2 regions of the Blautia sp. 210820-DFI.6.14 genome follow, and region 1 is predicted to be linked to the other one. Evidence: riboswitches for the same ligand, from Rfam matches in the RefSeq annotation. Region 1 holds a riboswitch; the other holds the start of a gene.

Region 1 (5,811 bases):
ATCGGTCTGATATCGTGAAGGTGGACGTACTGTAGGATCAGGACGTGTTGCTACAATCATCGAGTAATACAATCTGAATATAGATTTGTTATCGTAAGATAACTTGTGTCCAAACGTAAGATACCCCAGAAACCTTGTGTTTCTGGGGTTTTTCTGTATATATAAGTATTGGTTGTAAAGGACTGAACAGGAAAAGTATAATACTATCCGGCTTATTAAGATTTATTTCACATCTCTTGATTTTTATTACGGTTACTGATATAGTTATTACAGTAACCGTAATAAGGAGGGGATGCTATGAGGGATAATGTGAAAAGTGGTGCACTCACAGAAGTGACATTCTATATTTTGCTTTCACTCTATTCACCTAAACACGGATATGCTGTCATGCAGTTCATTGAAGAAAAAACAGGTGGGCGGCTTTCATTGGGAGCAGGCACTTTATATGGTGCATTAAATTCAATGCAGGAAAAGGGATGGATTGAGCTTTTCGGAGATAGTGAAGGTAGAAAAAAAGAGTATCTTATCACTGTAAAAGGAAAGGAGATAGCTGAAAAAGAACTTATCAGACTTCGTGAACTTGTAGGTATTGCAAGCGGAATTGTAGGAGGTACATTATGAGCAAAAAGTGTTATCGTTTTTTTGGCGGGCTATTGACGGTACAGAAAAACTGGCTGAATAAGATGGCTGAAAAAGGTTATCGCCTTATTCGAACGGGAAAATTACTCTATGAATTTGAAAAATGTAAGCCAGGTCAAGTTCAATATTGCGTGGAGTTTATAGGACAAAAATCAAAAGCTAATGCTGAAGATTACCATGATTTCTTGGAAGAAATGGGATATTCCGTATTCTATAAAAATATCAATCTTAATTATTCTGTTGGTAAAGTTCGCTGGCGTCCGTGGGCTGAAATTGGCGGTCGTATTGCAACAAACACTACAACATTTAACAGGGAATTGCTGATTGTAGAAAAAGAAAATGATGGAAAACCTTTTGAACTTCATACGTCCTATGAAGATAGGGCAAATTATTACAGTAATTTGCGAAATCCCTGGCTTTTATTAATGCTTATGCTCGTGGCATTTGCTACCGTAAATCGGTCTGTTATTTTAGGCATAGTTGCTGTGATTTTTCTAATCCCTGTCATTATATACCAGTTGCAAATTATGAAAAATAGGCATGAAGCGAAGATGAAGGAGTGGTGATTCAGGATAACAAGGTTGGTTTAGCTGATGCAATGTAATGCACTGTCGTTTGAGGGTTAGTAGCCCGTTCTTAAATTTGTGGGCAGTTTGTTGCTGATGATATAAATATTAGAGAAAATTAATTGAAAGTTAAAAAAAGAAAGTAATAAGTAAACAAAGGCTCAATTGTAAACATGTATTGGGAACGCTATAATGGAAATAAGGACAGGAGGTGCGAACAATGCGTATTGGTGAGCAGATAAAAAACTATCGAAAAACTGAGGGATTAACACAAGAACAGGTGGCAAATTATCTGGGTGTTTCTACTCCTGCGGTAAATAAATGGGAAAAGGGAAATACATATCCGGATATCTCATTACTTCCAGCTTTGGCATGATTATTGAAAATTGATATGAATGAATTGTTTTCGTTTCGTGAAGAATTGACCGAAAAAGAGATTGGACAATTTGTGAATGAACTTTCGGAAGTTTCATTGGACAGTTTTACAGAGGCTTTCGAGATGGCATCTCGTAAAATACAGGAGTATCCTCATTGCGACTTATTAATATATACGATCGCAACCGTTCTGAACGGATCTTTGACTTTGTCAGATCTTAATGGCGAAGAACGAATGGAATATAATACAGCTATTATTGAGTGGCTGGAACGAACAGCAGACAGTCAGGATGAAAGAGTGAGAAATTCAAGTGTTTTTATACTTGCAACAAAATATGTCCAAATGGAGAAATATGAAGAAGCAAATGCCCTTTTGAAAAAAATTCCTGATACTGTAATTGATGCAACGATTATGAAAACAAGTGTATTAGCACATCAGGAAGGAACAGACACTGCTGCGTTATTCCTGGAAGGGAAACTGCTACAGGCAGTTGTCAATATTCAAAGCTACTTGTATAAGTTAATTGAAATGGAAGAAGAAACAGGAAATCATGATAAAGCAGAGAGAATTGCTGAGATTACAGATCACATGATATCGTTGTTTGGACTATGGAATTACGGCAACACAGTGCCATATCTGCTGATTGCTGGATATCGAAAAGATGTAGAAAAATGTGTTCAGTTAATTAAGCAATTATTAAGTGAATCACAGAAGCCTTGGAATATGACACAATCCCCTTTGTATTACAGGTATGAAGATACTGCACAGGGAAAAGCCTTTTCGGGAGTTGGAAAAAATTTTGTTCGTGAATTGTATTCAGAAATTGAAAATAAGAAAGAGTATGAATTCTTGAGAGGGAATAAGGAACTCGAATTAATTTTTGAGGAACACTTGAAATAGGTTGTAAAAATGTATGGAAATAGATATAGTTGAGAAAGAAGAAAATTTTTGACATTTCCACAGATGCGTGCTAATATGATTATAGAAAAAGAGTGCTACCGATAGACGGTTAGTCCGTTTTACTATTTAGAATATCATCAAAGATAACCGCTTAGTTTACCAGACCAGGGCGGTTATTTTTGTGGTTTATGATTATCTTTGCCTAATGTATATCCGATACTAAAGCAGGTTAAGCCGAAGCTCACTACTGCTATGAAGTCAATAATACTCATTGGCTTAGCCCTCCTTTCCAATGGATTCCTTTACAGGTTTCTATGTAATCAGAGGGTCACAGTCCCTCTGGAGAAGGACTAACCGCCTACCGTTATGGTAGCACCCATGTTTCGATTATAACAGTTAAAAATTACCGGTGCAATATAAAGTTGGTAGAGAAGTATCTAGTATCTACAGAAGAAAATCGGTTTGAGTATTCTCCGGTGCCAAAACGGTGCCAAGAAATCAGGCAAATCAAAATAGGTGGTGCAATTCAGCCGTTTTTCACTGTATTTTGGAGAGAAAACCATAAAAAATATGAGGTAAAACGGGATTAAAGTATCGTGAAGGTGGACGTACTGTAGGATCAGGACGTGTTGCTACAATCATCGAGTAATACAATCTGAATATAGATTTGTTATCGTAAGATAACGTTGTGTCCAAACGTAAGATACCCGTAGAACTTCGGTTCTACGGGTTTTTCTGTTGCCTGAAAAAGTTAAATAAATCGGAAAAGATAGGCCGGAGAGAGGAGCTGATTTGTGCTTCAAAATTTTATGTGACAAATGAAACAACCTATGATATTATAAAAACGATATAAACGAAAATGACTTTTGCGGAAACGAAAGTATCTTTATATTTTTTTTATCCGTATACTTCCTATTGCGGATAAAATAACATCTTTATGTGAAAAGCGTGACATTATCGCAGTTTTTTCAGGAAGGTAATTCAGAGAATCTGACAGAAAAACAGAAAGAAGTTCTAGGGATATGGAACGATCTGAGTACAAATGAGCAGGAAACAGTAATGTCAATGCTGCGTGGACTTCGGAAGTAGGAGAACAGTTCGAGTATATGTATCGGCTGTTCTTTTTTTGTTTTTGAACGTTAAAACGGTAATTTTTTTTCTTGTGCATAGTAGAACGTTAAAGTATAATAAAATCAGTTTTTTTGCATAAGTTTAAAAGTTATATCTATAATAAGGAAATCGGAAAACCAGATGAAAGTCTGGGACGCAAAGCTACAGGGCCTGTAAAATGGCAGCCAGTTGCATGAAATGAGGTGCACTGTCTGTCTGACGGTGCTTTTTTACGGTGTTATTTCGCAGATGTAACAATAATGATTTTATCAGGAAAGAATGAGGAAAATAAAAGTATGAAAAAGGCAAAACGTTGTCTGACAGCAGTGGTGTCAGGTGTACTTGTAGCATCTGCTGTCTTGTCTGGATGTGGACAGTCAAAGAAAGAAGTATCTAAAAATGATGATCATCTTACCGTTTATCTGTGGGAAAATCGTTTGATGAAAAATATTGCACCCTATATCCATGAACAGTTTTCTGATCAGGATATTGAATTTATTATTGGTAACAATGATACCGATTTATACAGTTATTTTAAAGAACATGATGAATTACCGGATATCATAACAGTACGTCGATTCTCCGGAACAGATGCACAGGACTTACAGCCTTATCTTATGGATTTTGCTTCTTATGATGTTGTTTCCAAGTATTATTCTTATGCGCTGCAATATTATAAGAATGCGGAGGATGAAATCCAGTGGCTGCCAATCTGTGGTATTCCGCAGACGATCATTGCCAACAAAACACTGTTTGATCAGTATGGAATTAAGATTCCGGAAAATTATGAGGAATATGTACAGGCATGTCAGCAGTTTTATGATAATGGCATAAAACCGTACTCCATGGATCTTGGTGAAGACTGGTCTAATAATGAGATCATCCAGGCGGCGGCAATCGGTGAGTTCACAAGCCTGGATGGTATTGAATGGCGAAACGGTGCAGAGACTGCATCGGATGAAGTAAAGTTTGATGATGCATTATGGAAACGTATTTTTTCAGAAACCAGCCAGTTTCTGAAAGACTCGCACTTTGGTAAAGAAGATATCAATATTGACGTCGATACAGGAATCCAGATGTTTGTCGAGGGAAAATCAGCAATGTTTCATGGACATCCGACGGTTATGCAGCAGCTGCAGAAACAGATGGATGCAGATCTGATCCGTATTCCTTACTTTTCACAGACATCGGATGAATCCTATGTGTACATGACTCCGTCCTTAAACATTGCATTTAACAAAAACCTGGAAAAAGACCGGGAGAAACTGGATACTGCACTGGATGTGCTGGATTGTATGATTTCAGAAGAGGGGCAAAAGCTGATTGCGGATGGAAGCGGTGTTATTTCATTGAATACAGATGTTCCAACCATGATGCAGGATGTGCCTGGACTGGAAGAGGAAATTAATAATAATGCTGTTTATATCCGATATTCCGCTCAAAAATCATTTGATGCAAGTCTTGAGGCTGTTCACGGATTACTGTCAGGGGAAATGGATGAAACACAGGCTTATGATACTTTTCGTAGTGTAATGAATCGTAAAGATCCAGAAGAAAAAGCAACGGTGAATTTTGAAAATGAATATTCCATTTCACTGAACGATAGAAATGGCCGTGATGCAGCATCTTCCATTTTAACTACGATCAGAGAAGAAAATGATGCACAGCTGGCTCTGGCGCCATATTATTATTTCACTTCCTCTATGTACAAAGGAGAATGCACCAGCAGCCGGGTTGGCATGATGACAGCGAAGAGTTCAGATACAGCATTATATGTTGCAAAAATCAATGGTAAACAGGTTTGTGAACTCGTGAAAAATTATCTCGCCGATGCGGATGAGAATTTTTACGTAACCAATAAATACGAATTACCAATTGCATCCGGTATGAAAATGATTGTCAATCAAGAGGAAAGTGGATGTTCGTTAAAGGACTTGACAGTTAATGATAAGAAAATAGACAAAGAAAAGGAATACTCTATTCTTCTTACAGACACCACAATGTCTGTATTGAAAAAAATAAATCCGAAATGTGAGATTGAGCAGCTTAAAGAGACAACATTATCAAGTGCATGGATTGAAGCAATGTCAAAAGGACAGCAGCCGTCAGCACCGGAAGACTATATAGAGGTTGAACAGTAAAAGTGGAGATAGAACAAACGGTAAATAAAAGAAAAAAAATAACAAGGCTGTTGCTTATACTACTTATGATTCTTTTAAG
Region 2 (5,811 bases), on a different contig from region 1:
CGGTATTTTGTACACCATACCAGATGATACTGCAGGGAATACACATATCCTCTACCATATGAAAGTTCATTATTATTGATATTAAACATATTTTCCTCCATGTTTTTATTATACCATATGCAAGAACATTTCGCAAACATTTGTTCTGCCTTTTTTCAAAAAAATAGTGCGTCTAACTCATCACTGAAGTAACGAGAATGCAACGCACAGTTGTTCAATACCATATAGTTTCCTGTTGATCCAAGCGAAAATTATGCAGATAACGCAAATAAATAATTTTACCGCTTTAAAACAAAAGCTGGAGTCCCATCGCTATAACCCACATATAGGCGCATGTCTTTGGAATCATCAACAATCCAACCTTCGGTTTTGTTTTGCTGAATAACGTTACCGGAATATAACAACCAAATGAAATAATAATCGCTGCAACCATCCTTGTCATATGATATCCATTTGCATTTGCAGAAATCGCATACAGAATAATGACTCCGATCCCTGTCACTGCAAAGACTGTATTTCTGATGATCGACAATTTCATGTTTCCTTCATCTGTGCACCAGTTATTCTGCGGGAACAGACATATCACAATTCTGACAACCGCCGATATCCAGACGATGGCCTCAATTGTTACCGGTAGCGTAAATTCCGGGAATGTAAACTTCCAGATATACATCAGAATAATATAAAACACCGTCATTGTAATCGACGATACCTGTAATCCTATACCAAGCTGTCTTTTTATCTTATCGCTGGTTCCGCGTACTGCTCTGATAATTCTTGGCACCAGATGGAAAGCATCTCCTCCACAAAGCGTCAATGTCAGAATTCCATAAAGTACAAATAATGTGTTTCCTTTTGCATATATAAAAAACAAAATTGCGGCTACCAGATCAAAAGTCAGATACGCTGCATCAAATATTGCTTCCATCATGTCCGGAATCTGTGGTTTATACGTATTCTCTTTCATTCTTAATTCTGCTCCTCTTCTACCAATTGATTATATAAAAAATAATTTCTTGTAAACATAACGCCCGCTATCATCCACACGATTCCGACAATTAACAGCAAACTTTTTTTCTTTACACAAAACTTAGCTTTTCTTTGCGTTCTCCTTATGTTCTTTCAAACATTTTTCTGCATATTTAATCCTGCCTCCACAATTATCTCTGCCTTATCCAATAAAACAATCGTTTCGGTGCCCCTCTCCACCAGTTTTTATACATCTGGAAAGCAATTACAGCCAGCTTTCCAGAACATCATTCAGCTTATTCATATCCAGCGGTTTTGCGATATGTCCATTCATGCCTGTATTTTTGGCCAGCTGTACATCTTCTGCAAAAGCATTGGCAGTCATGGCAACAATAGGCAGTTTTCCCTTTTCACCCGGAAGGCTCCTGATTGCTGCAGTTGCCTCATAACCATTCATGACAGGCATTTGGATATCCATAAAAACAAGATCATACAATCCTTCCGGAGAAGCTTCCACTTTTTCAACTGCGATTTTCCCATTTTCTGCTGTTTCCACTTCTGCCCCTGTCATCTGCAAAATTTCACCAGCAATTTCTCTGTTCAACTCATTATCATCAACCAGCAGAATCCTTTTTCCCGTGTAGTCTGATTCTGACAGTTCATCCAGATAATTTCTTGCTGTTTTTTCTTTTCTTCCTGAAGTAAACTGCCGCAATGTAGCCGTCAGCCTAGAACGGAACAGCGGTTTTGCAATAAAAGCATCTACGCCTGCAGCCTTTGCTTCTTCTTCAATCTCACTGAATTCATAAGATGTCAGTACAATAATGGTAATCTCTTTCCCTATCCGTTTCCGGATCTGTCTGGCTGTTTCTATGCCATCCATGTCCGGCATCTTCCAGTCCAGGATGACAGCAAAGTAATCATTTTTTAGCTCATGACGTGCATAGCAGCGCTCAACAGCTTCTCTGCCAGAGAGAACCCATTCACCTGTAATACCGATTTCTTTCAGTGTAGCAACTGTACTTTCACAGCATGTCTTATCATCATCCACAACCAGAACAGGCAGATTCATCAGATTTCTGTCCTGTTCTTTTTCTTTTTCCTGAAGCTCCAGATAAATGGTTACTGTAATTTTAGTTCCCTTGTGTAAGGTGCTGTCCACTTTAATATTGCCATTCATCAGGTTCACAATATTTCTGCTGATTGCCATTCCCAGACCAGTTCCCTGAACCTTAGTTGTCCGGTGGTCATCTGCACGGCTGAAAGGATCAAACATGATTTTCTGAAATTCCGGTGACATACCGATCCCATTATCCTCAATCGTAAATTCATAGCATCCAAGTTCCGAAAATCCATTTGGCTTTTCCTCTATGGAAAAAGTAATATTCCCACCATCCGGTGTATACTTGATTGCATTACTCATCAGATTCACAAACACCTGCTGGATCCTCAGGCTGTCACCACAGACATCCTCATGTTCAATGTGATTAATGCGTATATCAAAATTGTGTTTATGTTCATCAAGCACCGGTTTTGTTAGTGTAATGAGATTATCCACCAAATCCGGCAGATTGAAATCCTCCTGTGCCAGCGTCATTTTTCCACTTTCAATACGTGCCATATCCAGCACTTCATTGATCAGCCCCAACAGGTGTCGGCTTGATTCTGTAATCTTGCTGAGACATTCAATGACTCTGTCCTGACTCTCAATATTTGCTCCTGCGATTGCCGTCAGACCGACAATGGCATTCATCGGTGTCCGGATATCATGGGACATATTGGAAAGGAATTCTGTTTTCGCACGATTTGCATTTTCTGCGGACCAGTAAGCCTCTTTCAGTGCCTCACGGGATTCAATCTCTGCTTTCTTCTCCTGTGTCACATCCATGGATGCCAGCAATACCTTTTCCAGCTTTCCATTCTTCCATTCCAAGGGAATATAAGAAGCGATTTTATAAGTCTTTTCATCCAGGCTGCAATACTCAAACTTATAAATATCATTTTCACTTTTCAGATTCTTCCGGATATTTTCCGGTGCTGTCAGGATATCCAGAGCATCCAATGGTTCCAGTGTCTTATACTTTTCAAGAACCTGCATCTGGAAATCATGATAGAATCCCAGAGGTTTATATATCATCTGACCATTCAGGTTATAGAATTCATATCTGTCATTTTCCAGATCACAAACAACAAAACGGTCAACCAGCCGCACAATACTCTGGATCAGCAGCTCCATGGAAGCATTGTCCGCTGCCATCTGTAGATGCCGTGCGCTCTCTACCTTTGCCTCCGTGACATCCCGCAGAAAGATCATGGCATATTCTGAATCCTCTATTTCGCCTCGTATGATCACATTGCGGACCCATCGTTCTTCTCCATTCAGAGTGATACGGCACTCTAAAGCCAATTCGGTTTCCAGACCCTTCAGCCTTTGTGCAATATAACCACGGTCGTAAAAAGAGGATACCGCCTTCTTATCTGTCTCCACAACATAGGAATCCACAAAATGCCGAATCAATTCATCCCACGTATAACTCTGTTCAAAGACGGTCATCAGGGACGGTTCAACCTTAAAGGTATCAAAAGTATTCGATTCCAGATTTACATAATACTCGCACAAATCTGCTTTCGTAAAAGCCCGGTGGAAAGCAGCAGATTTTTGTGCCTGCATGATTTCTTTTTTCTCCCCATCAATGTTAATAAAAATCCCGGCAATCCTGCTGGCAGAACCATCCAGACGGCGTATTACTTCTGCCGATGCCCGAAACCACTGGTATTGATTATCCTTCATTCTCATACGATACTCTACCTGGTATTTTATCTGGTTCGTCTTATCCTTAATTGCCGCCTGAAGCTGCACCATTACTCTTTCTTTATCCTGTGGATGCAGAAGATCTGACCAGGATTCCAGTTTATTCGGAAAGTCCAGAGTGTCATGATAGCCAAGCATTTTTCGGAATTCATGACTCCAGTTTGCATTCACAATCTCACTGTTTTCGTCACAGTCAAAATACCAGAAGCCGGAATAGATAGCCTCATTGAGCAGTGCCAGATTTACATGATCCCAGTTGACCTGTACGGACATAACCCAGATCTGTCTGCCCGCCTCATCTGTCGCATCCTCTTTACAAAGCCGTACATTATTCACTGTACCGTCTGCTGCAAGGATCTGTGCTTCCCCTGTTCCGTGAAGCTGCAAAAAACGGTCTCGCTCCAGTATATCTTCCTCGTCATAAAAGAAGTTTCTCAATGAGCCTTTTGTCTGTTCCATGAAAGTATCGAATGTATATCCTGTACTATGCAACAGCAGATTATCCACAGACAAAATAGACAGGTTTTGGTCATAAGATCCTGTCATTATACCTACCCCGCCATTATTTTCCAGTGTTTTCTGTACGGCCTGTGACATGGTCTGTGTCTGTCCCGGTTCATTATCACCTAAAAAATATATTTTGTCTTCATAATTTCCCATTTTGTAAAAATCCTCTCTTCGTCTTATGCCTTCTTCATCCTACTTTTATTTGTATACAGAGAACCTGTCCCTGCCAGTTTTCGTACTCATTTTTGCATACAAAAAAGACACCTGCCAAAATATGTCAGTGCCCCTTCTCGCTTTGCGTCCCTACCTTTCAGCAGGTTTGCCTTTAAATAATTTACATTTTTCCAAAAATAAAATATCATAAAGTTATTTATGCGTCAATAATGTCGGATAAAAAATCTATATTTTTTTATTTGAATTTTTGACATTTCTCTGATAAATCCTTTCAGCCAAAGACAATTCTGGTTTTTTCTTTCCACATACACTGCATCATAGTTTTCTACAAGACCAGTACGGAGTTTTACATTCAATTCTTCTTTGCTATTTTCTTTGTCTTCTCTACATCTTTACGTGCATATCCCATACACGGCATCTCCTTTTTGCATAAAAAAAGCAGCTAACCTATTTTTCCTAGACTAACTGCTCGTGTTTTAGTTCCATATTCAGTTTTATTCTACAAATCCGACAGTGAAATTCGGTCGTATGCGCTATTTTTCTTATCTCCCGGATGTGGTTCCAGTCCGATAATTGTAATATCTTTCTGGTCTGGTCCATAAACCCAGTACATTCTTCATGAATAATACCCTTGCAAAAGCTGCTCATCATTGCAATCACGGATAATTCTTAAATTTATATTTTCCTTTTCCATAACCAGATACTGGTTCAATAATATCTGCCTGTACCAAATTGGAAAGAAGTTTTGAAGCACCTGAACCTTTCAGCTCAAGAATCTCCATAACTGCACTTCTTCCAAACACCTCATCAAAGCCAAACTTTTCAAAGAGTCTATGGATATGAACCGTCGTTTTTACTGAGAAGTCACTACCTTTTTGGGAAAGTACACTTTCAATATCCACTTTTTTGTCTTGAATGTCCACTTTTTCATTCTCAATATCCACTTTTCTATCTCCAATGTCCACTTTTTCTTCATTCAAAAGTCCACTTATATGAAGATTTCGATTATGAAGCTCATTTTTCTCGTTCAAAAGTAGATTTCTGAGAAACGCTTCCAGATACTCTGTTGTTTCGTGAATACCTTTTTGCAGGTTCGTATAGTTTGCACGGACAAGTGCATTTCGGAAATACCACGCATTTTCCGCAAAAATATCATTGGTTGCAGAAAATCCAAGTGTCCTTAGATATTTGATGAAGAACACCGCCGTTGTTCTCGTATTGCCTTCCCCGAAGATATGGATTTGCCATAGCCTTGAAATGAATACCGCCAGATGATGGATAATCTCGTCCATTGACAGTCCTTTATAACTAAAATCCTTCTCCTGCGAAAAAACATATTCAAGTGTGGC

The links. Region 1 has a riboswitch for cyclic di-GMP ahead of LI112_RS02150 (ABC transporter substrate-binding protein). Riboswitches for the same ligand answer to the same signal wherever they lie in the genome.
Region 2: another riboswitch for cyclic di-GMP. It lies ahead of LI112_RS14870 (response regulator); the one in region 1 lies ahead of LI112_RS02150 (ABC transporter substrate-binding protein).

Annotation. Positions count from the first base shown of each region.
Region 1 covers NZ_JAJCKS010000001.1:488,438-494,248, reverse strand. The annotation lists gene LI112_RS02170 (PadR family transcriptional regulator) at 298-621, shown strand; gene LI112_RS02165 (DUF2812 domain-containing protein) at 618-1,205, shown strand; gene LI112_RS02160 (helix-turn-helix domain-containing protein) at 1,426-1,581, shown strand; gene LI112_RS02155 (hypothetical protein) at 1,816-2,481, shown strand; cyclic di-GMP riboswitch class I at 3,713-3,788, shown strand; gene LI112_RS02150 (ABC transporter substrate-binding protein) at 3,888-5,732, shown strand.
Region 2 covers NZ_JAJCKS010000027.1:28,445-34,255, forward strand. The annotation lists gene tnpA (IS200/IS605 family transposase) at 1-89, opposite strand, end outside; gene LI112_RS14865 (hypothetical protein) at 287-967, opposite strand; gene LI112_RS14870 (response regulator) at 1,235-4,441, opposite strand; cyclic di-GMP riboswitch class I at 4,562-4,622, opposite strand; gene LI112_RS14875 (Fic family protein) at 5,119-5,811, opposite strand, start outside.